Thalassobaculum sp. OXR-137: one gene and its partner. The protein of the gene in region 1 binds, or shares a complex with, the protein of each later gene. Links are inferred from orthologs where the notes say so. Each region holds a gene or a part of one and is shown in the gene's direction. Other genes may lie near its edges. The genes, in order: secG and secY.

Region 1 (7,889 bases):
TACTGACCGCCGACGATCCTGCGACCATTCCGGGTCAGTTTGCAGACCAGCCAGTCGGGTTTGAGCGGGTTCTCGAACCAGGGCTCCGCCCATCCCCGGTCGAGGCAGGCCCGCACCATCCGGGCGTTCACCCGCTGGCCGTTTCGGTCGAAGAGCGGCAGCTTGCCGCCGGGCTGGTCGAGGCCGCGGGCGAGCCAGGCCCGCTGGGCGGCCGTCGGCCCGGGCGTGGCCGCCGAGCCTTTACCAGCCGGTTTCTTTGCCGCCGCCTTTCCGCTCGATGTCCCCGATCCCGCCATGGATCCGACTCTAGAAAGCCCGATGGCCCACCGCAAGCGCATGGCGGCGTCTTGTCGCCACTTTGCGTTGCGTGGGATAACGGACGAAAGAGGAAGCGCCCATGTCCAGCCCCGTCTCGCCCGTGCCCGTTTCGTCCATGCCGGTCTCGTCCCGGTTTGCGCTCGGCTTCTCCTGTGTCGGCCATACCTTCTCGCATCTGCTGATGCTGCTCTATCCGACGGTCGTCCTGTCGCTGGAGAGCGCCTGGGACATGCGGTTCGGCGACCTGATCGCGCTGATGCTGGTCAGCCAGATCCTGTTCGGCGCCGCCGCGGTCCCCGCCGGCTGGCTGGCCGACCGGTGGAGCGCGCCGGGGATGATGGCGTTGTTCTTCCTGGGCACCGGCGGCATGTGCGTCGCCACCGGCTTCGCCGACGGGCCGTTCGCCATGGCGGTCGGCCTGGGCGGCATCGGGCTGTTCGCCTCGATCTACCACCCGGTCGGCATCGCCTGGGTCACCCGCGACCCGGCGACCCGGGGCCGCGCGCTCGGCATCAACGGCGTGTTCGGCTCGCTGGGGACCGCCGGCGGGGCCGTGGTCGCCGGCACGCTCGCCGCCGCCTTCGGCTGGCAGTGGGCGTTCTTCGTGCCCGGGGCGATCTGCGTGCTGGTCGGCGTCGGCTTGGTCGTCTCGATCCTGTTCGGTCTGGTGGAGGACAACCGGGCGGTCCATCACGCAGCCGCCAGGGAGGCCAGCCGTGGCGACATGCTGCGCGGCGCCCTGGTGCTGATGGTGACGATCGCCCTGTCCGGTCTGATCTACCAGTCGACCTCCTTCGCCATGCCCAAGCTGTTCGACCAGCGGCTGGTCGGCATGGTCGAGACCACCGCCGGGGTCGGCGTGCTGGTCTCGCTGATCTACGCGGTGTCGGCGCTGGCGCAGGTGCTGGGCGGCTGGATGGCCGACCGGTTCGACCTGAAGCGGGTCTACATCACCTGCTGGGCGCTGCAGATCCCGTTCCTGGCGGTGGCCGCGACCCTGGCCGGGCCGCTGCTGCTGCCGGTGGCGGCGATGATGGTGCTGACCAACACCGCCTTCGTGCCGGCCGAGAACAGCCTGTTCGCCCGCTACTCGCCGCCGGCCTGGCGCGGCACCGCCTTCGGGGTGAAGTTCCTGGTGTCGCTGGGCGTGTCGGCGATCAGCGTGCCGCTGGTGGGCCAGCTTTACGACATGGCCGGCGATTTCGAGCCGCTGCTAGTGCTGCTGGCCCTGTTCGCGGCGGGTGGCGCTGTTGCGGGGCTGCTGCTGCCGGCGGGGCGGCGCACCGAGCCGGTGGCCCAGCCGGCGGAGTAGGGGCTACCCACTCATCCGTTTTAACCGTCATCCCGAACTTGTTTCGGGACCTCCAACGGCATCGACGCACGTGAGGTCCCGAAACGAGTTCGGGATGACACATGTTTAGAGATTAGGCGGGTCAGCTCCGCCTTGCCGCGAAGCGCACCGCTTCCTGGGCCGCGCGGATGAGGGCGCGGGCCTTGTTCTGGGTTTCCTGCCATTCGGCCTCGGGGTCGCTGTCGGCGACCACGCCGCCGCCGGCCTGGACGTACATGGTGCCGTCCTTCACCAGGGCGGTGCGCAGGGCGATGCAGGTGTCCATGGCGTTGGCCGAGAGATAGCCCACGGCCCCCGCATAGACGCCGCGGCGCGACACTTCCAGCTCGTCGATGATCTCCATCGCCCGGACCTTGGGCGCGCCGGACACCGTGCCCGCCGGGAAGCCGGCGAACAGGGCTTCCAGCACGTCCTTGTCCTCGGCCAGCTCGCCGTCCACGTGGCTGGCGATGTGCATGACGTGGCTGTAGCGCTCGATGGTGAACTGGTCCTTCACCTCCACCGTGCCGATCTTGGCCACCCGGCCCACGTCGTTGCGGCCCAGATCGAGCAGCATGAGATGCTCGGCCCGTTCCTTCGGATCAGCCAGCAGCTCCTCGGCCAGGGCCTTGTCCTCTTCCGGGGTCTCGCCGCGCTTGCGGGTGCCGGCGAGCGGGCGGATCGTCACCACCCCGTCGCGCAGCCGCACCAGGATCTCCGGGCTGGAGCCGACGATCGAATAGGCGCCGAAATCGAAGAAGAACAGGAAGGGCGAGGGATTCAGCCGCCGCAGCGAGCGGTACAGCGCGAAGGGCGGCAGGGTGAACGGCACCGACATCCGGTGCGACGGCACCACCTGGAAGGCGTCGCCGGCGTTGATGTACTCGACGGTCCGGCGGACCATCTCGTGATACTGCTCGCGTCCGGTATTGGAGACCGGCTCCGGCAGGGCGTCGACCGCCCCCGGCCGCTCGCGGCGGTAGGGCAGGGAGCGCTCGAAATCGGAGACCACGTCGGCCAGCCGCTCCGCCGCCGCCGCATAGGCCGCCCGCGCGCCCATCTCGGCGTCCGGATAGACCGGGGTGATGATGGTGACCATGTCGTCGATGTTGTCGAACACGCAGACGATGGTCGGCCGCAGCATGATGCCGTCCTGGATGCCGAGGGTGTCCGGGTTGTTGTCCGGAATGTCCTCGAACAGGCGGATGGCGTCGTAGCCCATATAGCCGAACAGGCCGGCCGCCATCGGCGGCACCTCGGCCGGCAGGTCGATGCGGCTCTCGGCGATCAGCGCCCGCAGGGAGGCCAGCGGCGGCTCCGACAGCGGCTCGAAGGCGTCGGTGTCGACCCGGGCCTGCCGGTTGATCTCCGCCTTGTCCTTGTAGAACCGCCAGATCAGGTCCGGCTTCAGGCCGATGATCGAGTAGCGGCCGCGCACCGCGCCGCCCTCGACGGATTCCAGCAGGAAGGCGTTCGCCCGGCCGTCCGCCAGCTTCATCATGGCGGAGACCGGCGTCTCCAGATCGGCGACCAGGGTGGTCCAGACCACCTGCGCCCGTCCTGCGTCGTAGGCCTCTCGGAACGCGTCGAAATCGGGACTGGTGGTCATTGCGCGCCTTCGTTCACGGTGAAGAGCTGACGCACGGCACCCGGATTGACGGTGACCTCGTGGCGGCTTTCCAGATCGGCGAGCAGCAGCTCGATCAGGTCGTTGGAGACGGCGCCGGCAATCTCGGCCCGGACCTGGTCCTGCGGCCCCGCCATGGAGCCGCCGCCCTCGATGACCTCGACCAGGGTGACCACGGCGGCGCCCTGGTCGCTGCTGACGGCGCTGGCGCCGCCGGCCTTCTGCTCGAACAGGGCGCCCGCGACGGCCGGCGGCCAGCCGGGGGTCAGGCCCTGGCCCTGGCGGGTGATCGCCGGCAGACGCTCGACCGTCAGGTCGTGCTCGGCGGCGGCCTCGGCGAGCGGCGTGCCGGCCTTCACGGCGGCGACGATCTCGTCGGCGATGTCCTCCGCCCGCTCCAGACGCTGTTCCGTGTCCCAATCGGCGAGCACCGCCGGGCGGACCTGCCCGAGTTCGGGAATCCGCGGCGGCTCGACGCCATCGACGCGCAGGATGAAATAGGTGCCGTCGCGGGTTTCGGTCAGCGTGCTCTGGGTGCCCGTCTCGGTCTCGAAGGCGGTCCGCAGGAACGGCTCGCCGGGCAGGGTGGTGACGATGCCGCCGGCCGGCTGACTGCCGTCGCGGGCGACGAAGGGGATCTGGTTCAGCGGGATGTTCAGCGACCGGGCCGCTTCCTCCAGGGTGGACCCGGCGGCGAGCGCGTCCTCCACGGCGTTGGAGCGCTCGAAGACCTCGTCATAGGCCCGTTCCAGGGCGACTTCGCGCCTCAGGTCGTCGCGCACGTCCTCGAAGCTTGCCGGCGCGCCGACCTCGGCCTCGCGGATGCGGAACAGGTGCCAGCCGAACGGGCTTTCCACCGGCTCCGTCACCGAGCCCGGCTCGGTGAGGGCGAAGACCGCCTCGGCGGTGCCTTCGGGCAGGTCGCTGCGGGTCACCTGACCGAAATCGAGTTCGGCGGCGGACATGCCGGTGACCTCTTCGGCCACCGCGGCGAAATCCTCGCCCGCCTGGATCCGGTCATAGGCGGCGCCGGCCGCGTCCTGGTCGGCGAACAGGGCCTGGTCGACCGTGCGCGTTCCCCGGGTGTCGAAGCTCGCCTTGCGCTCCTCGAACAGCTCCCGCAGCTCGTCCTCGGGGATCTCCATGGACTGGGCGATCGACTGGGGCGAGACCGCCAGCCAGCTCACGCCGCGGTATTCCGGCGTCTCGTAGTCCTTCTTGCGCTCTTCGTAATAGGCGCTCAGCGCCGCCTCGTCCGGCTGCTCGGGGGCGGGCAGGGCGGAGGCGTCGATGCGCACCGCCGCCGCGATCCGGCGCTCCTCGCGATAGTCGTGCAGCGTCTTAACGATCGCGTCAGGCACGGTCTTCTCGCTGCCGGCGGCCACGGCGCCGATGAGCTGGTTGCGGGCCAGGTCGCGGCGGGCGCGGGAGACGAACTCCGACTCGCTCCAGCCGTTCGAGGCCAGGAAGGTCTGGTAGGCGGTGCGATCGAACTGACCCAGGCTGTCGCGGAACTGCCGGTGGATGAGCTGGACGATCTGCTCGTCGCTCGCGGACAGGCCGAGCCGGTTGGTCGCCACGACCATCAGGCTCTGCACCGTCAGGTTCTGCAGGGTCTGGTCGAGCAGGCCGAGCTGGATCGCCTGATCCACGGTCAGCGGAATGCCCAGACGCCGGCGCGACCGGTCGAACTCCTCCGCCGCCTCGACCGCGGTGACCCGCACGTCGCCGTCGACCTCGACCGCGGCGCGGCCGGCGGGGCTGCCGAAGATCGTGTCGCCGATGCCCCAGATCGCGAAGCTCGCGATCAGCAGGACGAACAGAATCTTGACGAAGATCGAGGAGACCTTGGAACGAATAAACTGGAGCATGATACGGCGGCCTGATGCAGCGGGTCGCGAATGGTCGTTCGGATCAGGGTTGTAGGCTCCGTCCCCCTTAGAACGCAAGGCTTCGGGCAGGGCGGGGGATCGGGCCGGGGATCGGGCGAGGGATCGGACGGGGGATCGGCGGGTGGCGGGCACCCTTGCCCCGTGCTAGAGCGTCCCCACGTTTCAAAGCATCCAGTGACGACCAAGGAGGGTTTCGCCGTGGCTCCACGCGCGCTGATTGCCGGCAATTGGAAGATGAACATGGACCGCGTCTCCAGCGAGGTTCTGGCCGAGGCGCTGGCCCGCAACGTCGGCAAGGTGGCGGTGGAACTCGTGGTCTGCCCGCCGTCGGTCTATCTGTCGCCGGTCAGCGTCATGCTCGGTTCCAGCGGCGTCGCCCTGGGCGGCCAGGACTGCCACACCGCGGAGAGCGGCGCCCATACAGGCGACGTCTCCCCGGAGATGCTGGCCGATCTCGGCTGCACCTATGTCATCGTCGGCCATTCCGAGCGCCGCGCCGATCACGGCGAGACCGATGCGGAGGTCCGCGCCAAGGCCGAGGCGGCCCGCCGGGCCGGCCTGGTGCCCATCGTCTGCGTCGGCGAGACCGAGGCCGAGCGCGATGCCGGCAAGGCGCTTGAGGTGGTCGAGAGTCAGGTCCGCGGCTCGGTGCCCGAGGGGCTGACCGGCGAGACGCTGGTCGTGGCCTACGAGCCGGTCTGGGCGATCGGCACCGGCCGCACGCCGACCGCCGAGGACGTCGCCGCCGTCCATGCGCATATCCGCAAGGTGCTGGACGATATCTGCGGCGACGCGGCCAACGTCCGGCTGCTCTATGGCGGCTCGGTGAAGCCGGGGAACGCCAAGGAACTGATGTCGGTGGCCAACGTGAACGGCGCCCTGGTCGGCGGCGCGTCGCTCAAAGCGGAGGACTTCCTCGGCATCGCCCAGGCGACCCCGTGACCGCGTGTCTGAGATAGACGCACGACAGACTGGCCAACCGGCGCTGGAAACGTTACAACCCGCGCCGACCGAAGACCGGGGTTCGACATGCAACTGATCATTCTCACCGTACATCTCATGATCGCGCTGGCGCTGATCGTCACCGTGCTGCTTCAGCGCAGCGAGGGCGGCGGCCTGGGCATCGGCGGTGGCGGCGGCGGTGGCGGCGGCCTCGGGTCCTTCATGTCGGCGCGCGGCACCGCAAACCTGCTGACCCGGACCACGGCGATTCTGGCCGCCTGCTTCATGGCGACCAGCCTGACATTGGCGATTCTCGCCTCCCAGACCAAGAAGGCGTCCATCGTCGATCAGGTTCCGGCGGTCTCGACGCCGGCCGAGCCGACGGCTCCCGCCGCGCCTCTCTCGCAGTAACACATTGATTCGGCGGGAAATTCCCGCCCGTTCTCGACCGGCATCGCATTCGTGGCGCCGGATGGTCACAACGCGTGCTTGGATCGCACTCGATGATGTATAAGGAACGCCCATGACGCGGTTTATCTTCATTACCGGCGGCGTGGTCTCCTCCCTGGGAAAAGGTCTCGCCTCTGCCGCCCTTGGCGCGCTGCTTCAGGCACGCGGCTATAAAGTCCGGCTGCGCAAGCTGGACCCCTATCTGAACGTGGATCCGGGCACCATGAGCCCGTATCAACACGGCGAGGTCTACGTCACCGACGACGGGGCGGAGACCGATCTCGATCTCGGCCATTACGAGCGCTTCACCGGCGTCTCGGCCCGCAAGAGCGACAACGTGACCACCGGCCAGATCTATATGGACGTGATCACGCGCGAGCGGCGCGGCGACTATCTCGGCGCCACGATCCAGGTCATCCCGCACGTCACCGACGCGATCAAGGAGTTCGCCAAGGGCGACATCACGGACGAGGATTTCGTCCTGTGCGAGATCGGCGGCACGGTCGGCGACATCGAGGGCCTGCCCTTCCTGGAGGCGATTCGCCAGCTCGGCAACGAGCTCGGCCACGAGCGCTCGCTGTTCCTGCACCTGACCCTGGTGCCCTACATCCCCTCGGCCGGCGAGTTGAAGACCAAGCCGACCCAGCACTCGGTGAAGGAGCTGCAGAGCGTCGGTATCCAGCCGGACATCCTGCTGTGCCGGTGCGACCGGGAGATTCCGAGCGACCAGCGCCGCAAGATCGGCCAGTTCTGCAACATCCGTCCCGAAGCGGTGATCCCGGCGCTCGACGCCTCGTCGATCTACGAGGTGCCGCTGCGCTACCATGAGGACGGGCTGGACACCGAGGTGCTGCGCCATTTCGGCCTGCTGCAGGACGAGAGCGAGCCGAATCTGGAGCGCTGGACCGGCATCATGGACCGGGTCGCCAATCCGGAAGGTCATGTGAAGATCGCCGTGGTCGGCAAGTACACGAGCCTGCTGGACAGCTACAAGTCGCTGGCCGAGGCGTTGACTCATGGCGGCATCGCCAACAACGTGAAGGTCGAGCTCGACTGGATCGACAGCGAGATCTTCGAGACCGAGAGCGAAGCGGTCATGCGGCTGGAGGATGTCCACGGCATCCTGGTGCCGGGCGGCTTCGGCGAGCGCGGTTCCGAGGGCAAGATCGCGGCGGTCACCTTCGCCCGCGAGCGGCGGATTCCCTATTTCGGCATCTGCTTCGGCATGCAGATGGCCTGCATCGAAGCGGCGCGCTCCGGCGGCGGCATTGCGGGTGCGGGTTCCACCGAGTTCGGTCCCTGCGATGAGCCGGTCGTCGGCCTGCTCACC
Region 2 (7,738 bases), 1.3 Mb from region 1 along the record:
CCGGCGGCGGCGATCGTCGCTAACCGTCCGCTGAGAGGAGAAGACAATGCTGTCCCCGAAGCGCACAAAGTTCCGTAAGGCCCATAAGGGCCGCATCCATGGCCTGGCCAAGGGTGGGACGGCGCTGAACTTCGGCGCCTACGGTTTGAAGGCGACCACGCCCGCGCGTGTCACCGCCCGCCAGATCGAGGCTGCCCGTCGTGCGATCACCCGACACATCCGCCGCGCCGGTCGCGTGTGGATCCGGATTTTCCCGGATGTGCCGGTGTCGAGCAAGCCGGCCGAGGTCCGCATGGGTAAGGGTAAGGGCTCTCCGGAGTTCTGGGTCTGCCGTGTGAAGCCGGGCCGTATCATGTTCGAACTGGATGGTGTTCCGAAGGATCTGGCCGAGGAGGCGTTCCGCCTCGCTGCCATGAAGCTTCCGGTCGACACCCGGTTCGTGACCCGTCTGGGCGAGTGAGTCGGAGGAGTTAAAGATGGCAAACAAGATTGCCGAGGATCTCCGGACGAAGTCGCCGGACCAGTTGAAGGATCAGCTGCTGCAGCTGCGTAAGGAGGCGTTCAATCTGCGCTTCCAGCGGGCGAACGGACAGCTCGAGAACTCCGATCGGATGCGTCAGGTTCGGCGCGAGATCGCGACAGTTAAGACGATCATGGGCGAGAAGGCCCGCGCCGGGGCTTCGGCCTGAAGTACCGGTCAAGGGGTTAGGAGAAAGCAATGCCGAGGCGTGTTCTTCAGGGCACCGTCGTCAGCGACAAGGGCGACAAGACGGTGGTCGTGAACGTCCAGCGGCGGGTCATGCATCCGCTCTACAAGAAGTTCATCACCCGCTCCAAGCGGTTCTCGGCTCACGACCCTGAGAACCGGTTCAAGCAGGGCGACATGGTGCGCATCATCGAGTGCGCACCGGTTTCGAAAAACAAGCGGTTCGCGGTCGTCTACGACGACGCCGCGGCCGGCGCGTGACCCGGACCTAGGAGGACAGGTCATGATTCAGATGCAGACGAACCTCGACGTCGCGGACAATTCCGGCGCTCGGCGGGTGCAGTGCATCAAGGTGCTCGGCGGCTCGAAGCGCAAGGTCGCTTCGGTCGGCGATGTCATCGTGGTGTCCGTGAAGGAAGCGATTCCCCGGGGCCGCGTGAAGAAGGGTGACGTCCATCGCGCCGTCATCGTTCGCACGGCCAAGGAAATTCGCCGTCAGGACGGTACCGCGATCCGGTTCGATACCAACGCCGCCGTGCTGATCAACAAGCAGGGCGAGCCGATCGGTACGCGTATCTTCGGCCCGGTGACCCGTGAACTGCGTGCGAAGAAGTTCATGAAGATCATTTCGCTCGCTCCGGAGGTGTTGTGATGGCCGCGCGCGTTAAGAAGGGCGACCGGGTGATCGTCACCACCGGCCGCGACAAGGGCAAGCAGGGCGAAGTCCTGCGTGTGATCCCGTCGGAAAACCGCGTGGTCGTGCAGGGCGTGAACATGATCAAGCGCCATACGCGTCCGAGCCAGACCACCCAGGGTGGCATCGTGGAGCGCGAGGCGTCGATGGATCTGTCCAACGTGATGCACGTGGATCCGAAATCCGGCGAAGCGACCCGCATTCGTTTCGAAGAGCGCGACGGCAAGAAGGTTCGTGTCGCGAAGCGCTCCGGCGAGACGATCGACGCTGACTCGGCGGCGAGGTAAGGCAAGATGGCTCGATTGTACGAAGAATACACCAAGTCGATCCGCCCGGACCTGCAGTCCGCGTTCGGCTACTCCAACGTCCACGAGGTTCCGGCGATCGACAAGATCGTGCTGAACATGGGCGTCGGCGAGGCGGTGAGCGACAGCAAGAAGATCCAGGCTGCACTCGACGAGATGACCCGGATCGCCGGCCAGAAGCCGGTCGTGACCCGCGCCAAGAAGTCGATCGCCGGCTTCAAGCTGCGCGAGGGCATGCCGATCGGCGTCAAGGTGACCCTGCGCCGCGAGCGGATGTACGAGTTTCTGGATCGCCTGGTGAACATCGCGCTCCCGCGGGTGCGTGACTTCCGTGGGTTGAACCCGAAGAGCTTTGACGGCCGTGGCAACTATTCCATGGGCATCAAGGAGCAGATCGTGTTTCCGGAAATCGACTACGACAAGGTCGACAACATCCGGGGCATGGACATCATCGTGGTGACCACGGCGAAGACGGACGACGAAGCGCGCGAACTGCTCAAGCGCTTCCAGTTTCCGTTCGTCAATTGATCGAGGTCGGAGGACGACATGGCTAAGAAGAGCGCTGTTGAAAAGAACAACGCCCGTCGCAAGCTGCAGAGCCAGCAGGCCGCCAAGCGCGCGCGCCTGAAGGCGACTGCGATGGACCGGTCGCTGCCGATCGAGGAACGTTTTGCTGCGCAGCTCAAGATGCAGCAGCTTCCGAAGAACGGTGCGAAGGAACGCATTCGCAACCGTTGCGAACTCACCGGACGCCCGCGCGGCGTCTATCGCAAGTTCAAGCTTTCGCGGATCGCGCTGCGGGATCTCGGCTCTACGGGCCAGATTCCGGGCCTGGTCAAGTCGAGCTGGTAAGAGGGAGGTCGGCAAATGTCGATGAGCGATCCTCTCGGGGATATGCTGACCCGCATCCGCAACGGTCAGAGCGCACGTAAGTCGGTCGTCGTCAGCCCGGCGTCGCGTCTGCGGGCGAATGTGCTCGAGGTTCTGCAGCGCGAGGGCTACATCCGCGGTTTTTCGCAGGATGACGTCCGTGCCGGTGTGGCGGAAATCAAGATCGAGTTGAAGTATTCCGAAGGCGAGCCGGTGATCAAGGAGATCAAGCGTGTCTCCACGCCGGGCCGTCGGGTGTACTCCAAGATCAAGGACCTTCCGCGCGTCTACAACGGTCTCGGGATTGCGATCCTGTCGACCCCGCGCGGTGTCATGTCCGACAACGAGGCCCGTGCGGCCAATGTCGGCGGCGAAGTCCTGTGTCAGGTATTCTGATCGGAGGCGATGATGTCACGTGTCGGTAAATATCCGGTCTCCATTCCGGACGGTGTGACGGTCGAGATCGCCAATGACGAGATCAAGGCGAAGGGCAAGCTCGGTGAGCTGTCCGCGCCGATCTCGCCGGAGGTCGACGTCGTCTACGAGGATAACGTCGTCAAGGTCACGCCGAAGCGCGAGTCCAAGAAGGCGCGCGCCATGTGGGGCACCACCCGGGCGCTGGTGAGCAATCTCGTCACCGGTGTCTCGACGGGCTTCACGGTCAATCTCGAGATCAACGGTGTGGGTTATCGCGCCGCGATTGAGGGCAAAGACCTGGTGCTGGCTCTCGGGTTCAGCCATCCGGTCCGGTTCCCGATCCCCGAGGGGATCACGATGAACTGCGAGCGCCCCACGGCGATCTCCATCAGCGGTTCGGACAAGCAGCGCGTCGGTCAGCTTGCTGCCGAAATCCGCGCGTTCCGTCCGCCGGAGCCGTTCAAGGGCAAGGGCGTCAAGTACGCGAACGAGATTATCCTTCGTAAGGAAGGTAAGAAGAAGTAGGAGTTCGGCGATGCTTTCGTCCAAGGATCTGTTCAAGCGCCGCCAGATGCGCAGCCGTGCGCAGCTTCGTCGCAAAGCGGCCGGTCGCCCGCGTTTGTCGGTCTTCCGGTCGTCCAAGAATATCTACGCCCAGGTCATCGACGATATCGATGGCGTCACGCTCGCGGCGGCTTCGTCGCTCGACAAGGAGCTCAAGGGCTCGCTGAAGACCGGTGCCGACAAGGCAGCGGCCGAGGCGGTCGGCAAGCTCGTGGCGGCACGTGCCATCGAGAAGGGGCTCAGCGACGTGGTGTTCGACCGCGGCGGCTATATCTATCACGGTCGGGTGAAGGCGCTTGCTGATGCGGCGCGCGAAGCCGGCCTGAAGTTCTAAGAGGGGCCAAGACATGGCACGTCAGGACAGGCAGGACCGCAACCAGGGTCGGGATCGCGAAGACAGCGATCTGATCGAGAAGCTGGTCGGCATCAACCGCGTGGCCAAGGTGGTCAAGGGCGGTCGGCGCTTCGGTTTCGCGGCGATCGTGATCGTGGGTGACCAGCGTGGCCGCGTCGGCCACGGCGCCGGCAAGGCGCGCGAGGTTCCGGAAGCGATCCGCAAGGCCACCGAGCAGGCCAAGCGCTCCATGATCCGGGTGCCGCTGCGTGAGGGTCGTACCCTTCACCACGACATCAGCGGTCGTTTCGGCGCGGGTCGCGTGACCCTGCGGGCGGCTCCGGCCGGTACCGGCATCATCGCCGGCGGTCCGATGCGCGCCATCTTCGAGGCGCTCGGCGTGCAGGACGTGGTGGCGAAGTCGATCGGCACCTCGAACCCGCACAACATGATCAAGGCGACCTTCGAGGCGCTGCGCAACGTCCACGCGCCGCGCTCCATCGCCGCCAAGCGCGGCAAGAAGGTTGCGGAGATCTTCGGTCGCGACAGCCAGGGCGACGCGGCGGAAGCCGCCAGCGCTGAGTAATCGGGAGACTGATGATGGCGAAGAATGCGACTGTCACCGTGCGTCAGGTCAGTAGCGGCCTGGGCCGGAAGAAGGATCAGATCGCGACGCTGACGGGCCTCGGCCTGGGCAAGCTGAACCGCGAGCGTACGCTCGAGGACACGCCGGCCGTGCGTGGCATGATCCACAAGGTTAAGCACCTGGTCGAGGTCGTCGACCAGGCGTAATTCACCGGACGCGCGGCCCGGGGCTCGACCCCGATCCTGGCCGCCCCGGATGCGCAGACGAGGACTGAACGATGCGATTGAACGAGCTGAAAGACAACGACGGCGCGACCAAGGCGCGCAAGCGCATCGGCCGCGGTACCGGGTCGGGCACGGGCAAGACCAGCGGCATGGGCCACAAGGGTCAGAAAGCGCGCAGCGGTGTTGCCATCAACGGCTTCGAAGGCGGCCAGATGCCGATCTATCGGCGCCTGCCGAAGCGCGGCTTCAACAACAAGATTTTCGCCAAGCGTTTCGACGCGGTGAATGTTGGCCGCGTTCAGGCCGCGATCGACGCCGGCAAGATCGACGCCTCCAAGGTGATCGACGAGGCGGCGCTGAAGGCGGCCGGTCTCGCCGACAACGCCAAGGACGGCGTCCGGCTGTTGGCCAAGGGCGAGCTGACCTCCAAGGTCGAGGTGAGCGTCGCCGCCGCGTCGAAGGCTGCGGTTGCCGCCATCGAGAAGGCGGGCGGTTCCATCACCACGCGCATCGCCCAGAAGGCGGAAGAGACGGCGGCCTAAGCTGCCGGTCTGTGTGCCCGGTCCCGGCCGATGCCGGGTGCCGGGCTAAGCCTCAGACGCTAGGACGAAGTCATGGCCACTGGTGCCGACCAACTCGCCTCGCAGATGAACCTTGGGGCCTTCTCCAAGGCCACCGAGCTCAAGAAGCGCATCTGGTTCACGCTGGGTGCGCTCATCGTCTATCGGCTCGGCACCTACATTCCGGTGCCCGGGATCGATCCCGGAGTCCTGAACGAGATCTTCCAGCAGACCCAGGGCGGTGTGCTGGACATCTTCAACATGTTCTCCGGCGGCGCTCTCGGCCGCATGACGATCTTCGCGCTGAACATCATGCCGTACATCTCGGCTGCGATCATCATGCAGCTGATGACGGCGGTGAGCCCGAACCTTGAGGCCCTCAAGAAGGAGGGCGAGGTCGGCCGCAAGAAGATCAACCAGTACACCCGCTACCTGACGGTCGTTCTGGCGTCGTTCCAGGCCTATGGCATCGCCGTGGGGCTGGAGTCGCTGCCGGGACCGGGCGGGACGACGGCGGTCATCGATCCGGGCGCATTCTTCCGCGCGACCACGGTGATCACTCTGGTCGGCGGTACGATCTTCCTGATGTGGCTGGGCGAGCAGATTACCGCCCGCGGCATCGGCAACGGCATCTCGCTGATCATCTTCTCCGGCATCGTCGCCAACCTGCCGTCGGCCCTGGCCAGCCTGTTCGAGCTCGGCCGCACCGGCGCGCTGCCGGCGATCGTCATCCCGCTGCTGCTGGTGATGGCCGTCGCGGTGATCGCCTTCATCTGCTTCATCGAGCGGTCGCAGCGCCGGATCCTGGTGCAGTATCCCAAGCGCCAGGTCGGCAACCGCATGACCGGCGGCGAGAGCTCGCATCTGCCGCTGAAGATCAACGTCTCCGGCGTCATTCCGCCGATCTTCGCCAGCTCGCTGCTGCTGATGCCGATCACCGTGGCCAGCTTCTCGGCCGGCGGCGGCGGCCCGGAGTGGCTGACCCAGATCACGGTGCTGCTCGGCCACGGCCAGCCGCTCTACATCGCGATGTACGTGGCGCTGATCGTGTTCTTCGCCTTCTTCTACACCGCGATCGTGTTCAATCCGCAGGAGACGGCCGAGAACCTGCGCAAGTACGGCGGCTTCGTGCCCGGCATCCGCCCCGGCAAGAACACCGCCGACTACCTGGATTTCGTGCTGACCCGCCTGACCGTGATCGGTGCCGCCTACCTGGCCTTCGTCTGCGTGCTGCCGGAGATCCTGATCAGCCAGCTTGCCGTGCCGTTCTACTTCGGCGGCACCAGCCTGCTGATCGTCGTGACGGTGACCATGGACACGGTCACCCAAATTCAGTCCCATCTGCTGGCCCACCAGTACGAAGGGCTGATCAAGAAATCGAAGATCCGGGGGAGACGCGGATGAACCTGATCCTGTTGGGCCCGCCAGGCGCGGGCAAGGGCACCCAGGCGAAACGCCTCGAAGAGAAGTTCGGCGTCAAACAGCTCTCGACCGGCGATATGCTCCGGGCGGCGGTGGCCTCGGGGTCCGAGATCGGGCAGGAAGCCAAGGCTGTCATGGATGCCGGGCAGCTCGTCTCCGACGACATCATCGTCCGCATGATCTCCGAGCGGGTCGACGAGCCCGACTGCAGCAAGGGTTTCATCCTCGACGGTTTCCCGCGCAACGTCTCCCAGGCCAAGGCCCTGGACGAGATGCTGGCGGAGAAGGGCCTGAAGATCGATCACGTGATCGAGTTCAAGGTCGACGAGGAGCGGATGATCGACCGCATCCTGAAGCGCGCGGCCGAGGAAGGCCGCAGCGACGACAACGAGGACACCCTGCGCAAGCGCATGGACGTGTATCGCGACCAGACGGCGCCGATCATCCCGCACTACCGGGAGAAGGGCGCGCTGAAGACCGTCGACGGCATGAAGCCGATGGACGACGTGACGGCGGATCTGGAGAAGATTCTGGCCGCCTGAGGCGGCGGATGATAGAGCCGCCCCGGCGGCAGAGGTTGCAGCCGTCCGACAGGACGGAGACTGAGTGAACCCGGCGGGCCGCGTAGGGGCGGATCTTCGGGTTTGGGACATTGACTTCGGACCGTGCGTGACTATAATCCGCGCCCCTGATTAGCGGATTTTCTTGCGCGGGCCGACGAGGAGCCAAAAGGCTCCTTGTGCGGGGCGCGTTTGGTGTTTTAAACGCCCCGAACTTGAGTGAGGAGAACAGGCGTGGCGCGCATCGCTGGTGTGAACATCCCGACGCAAAAACGCGTCGTTGTCGCGTTGACCTACATTCACGGCATCGGGCATACGACCGCCCAGAAGCTGTGCGCGCAGGTCGGCATCCCCGCGGAGCGGCGGGTTCATGAGATGACCGAGGACGAGCTGTCCCGGCTGCGCGAGACCATCGACACCGATCTGGTGGTCGAAGGCGATCTGCGCCGCCAGACCTCGATGAGCATTAAGCGGCTGATGGATCTCGGCTGCTATC

What was found.
Region 2: the proteins of secG (region 1) and secY are in contact, whole or in part, in a crystal structure (PDB 5AWW), measured with the Thermus thermophilus proteins. The link is inferred for Thalassobaculum sp. OXR-137 from one-to-one orthologs. Residues at the interface, in WP_223903268.1 of Thermus thermophilus: Tyr5, Ile9, Tyr12, Leu13, Ala16, Leu19, Val20, Val23, Leu24, Gln26, Glu27, Pro28, Gln30, Gly31, Ala32, Asp34, Leu35, Met36, Gly37, Gly38, Ser39, Ala40, Asp41, Leu42, Phe43, Ala45, Arg46, Val48, Tyr53, Thr56; in WP_096411648.1 of Thermus thermophilus: Leu14, Gln16, Arg17, Phe20, Ile34, Pro35, Pro37, Ile72, Arg108, Arg109, Asn112, Gln113, Arg116, Ile117, Ile120, Pro145, Gly146, Trp147, Phe152, Phe155, Val156, Val159, Thr160, Val162, Ala163, Gly164, Ala166, Leu167, Trp170, Glu173.

The regions. Positions count from the first base shown.
Region 1 is NZ_CP139715.1:3,995,847-4,003,735, reverse strand. The notes cover bases 4,886-7,858. They hold secG (preprotein translocase subunit SecG), read left to right. Parts: upstream 4,886-6,196; coding sequence 6,197-6,520; downstream 6,521-7,858. Other genes in these bases: T8K17_RS18670 (CTP synthase), read left to right, coding at 6,633-7,858; tpiA (triose-phosphate isomerase), read left to right, coding at 5,366-6,109; T8K17_RS18685 (peptidyl-prolyl cis-trans isomerase), read right to left, coding at 4,886-5,146. In the rest of the region: T8K17_RS18700 (hypothetical protein), read right to left, coding at 1-296; T8K17_RS18695 (MFS transporter), read left to right, coding at 398-1,630; trpE (anthranilate synthase component I), read right to left, coding at 1,752-3,257; more of T8K17_RS18685, read right to left, coding at 3,254-4,885; more of T8K17_RS18670, read left to right, coding at 7,859-7,889. UniProt on the Bacillus subtilis protein: Involved in protein export. Participates in an early event of protein translocation.
Region 2 is NZ_CP139715.1:5,333,187-5,340,924, reverse strand. Bases 4,668-7,489 are described here. They hold secY (preprotein translocase subunit SecY), read left to right. Parts: upstream 4,668-5,314; coding sequence 5,315-6,664; downstream 6,665-7,489. Other genes in these bases: rpsM (30S ribosomal protein S13), read left to right, coding at 7,477-7,489; T8K17_RS24700 (adenylate kinase), read left to right, coding at 6,661-7,224; rplO (50S ribosomal protein L15), read left to right, coding at 4,754-5,242; rpmD (50S ribosomal protein L30), read left to right, coding at 4,668-4,682. Outside these bases: rpsC (30S ribosomal protein S3), read left to right, coding at 1-23; rplP (50S ribosomal protein L16), read left to right, coding at 47-460; rpmC (50S ribosomal protein L29), read left to right, coding at 477-689; rpsQ (30S ribosomal protein S17), read left to right, coding at 719-967; rplN (50S ribosomal protein L14), read left to right, coding at 990-1,358; rplX (50S ribosomal protein L24), read left to right, coding at 1,355-1,687; rplE (50S ribosomal protein L5), read left to right, coding at 1,694-2,233; rpsN (30S ribosomal protein S14), read left to right, coding at 2,252-2,557; rpsH (30S ribosomal protein S8), read left to right, coding at 2,573-2,971; rplF (50S ribosomal protein L6), read left to right, coding at 2,984-3,517; rplR (50S ribosomal protein L18), read left to right, coding at 3,528-3,890; rpsE (30S ribosomal protein S5), read left to right, coding at 3,904-4,476; more of rpmD, read left to right, coding at 4,491-4,667; more of rpsM, read left to right, coding at 7,490-7,738. UniProt on the Bacillus subtilis protein: The central subunit of the protein translocation channel SecYEG. Consists of two halves formed by TMs 1-5 and 6-10.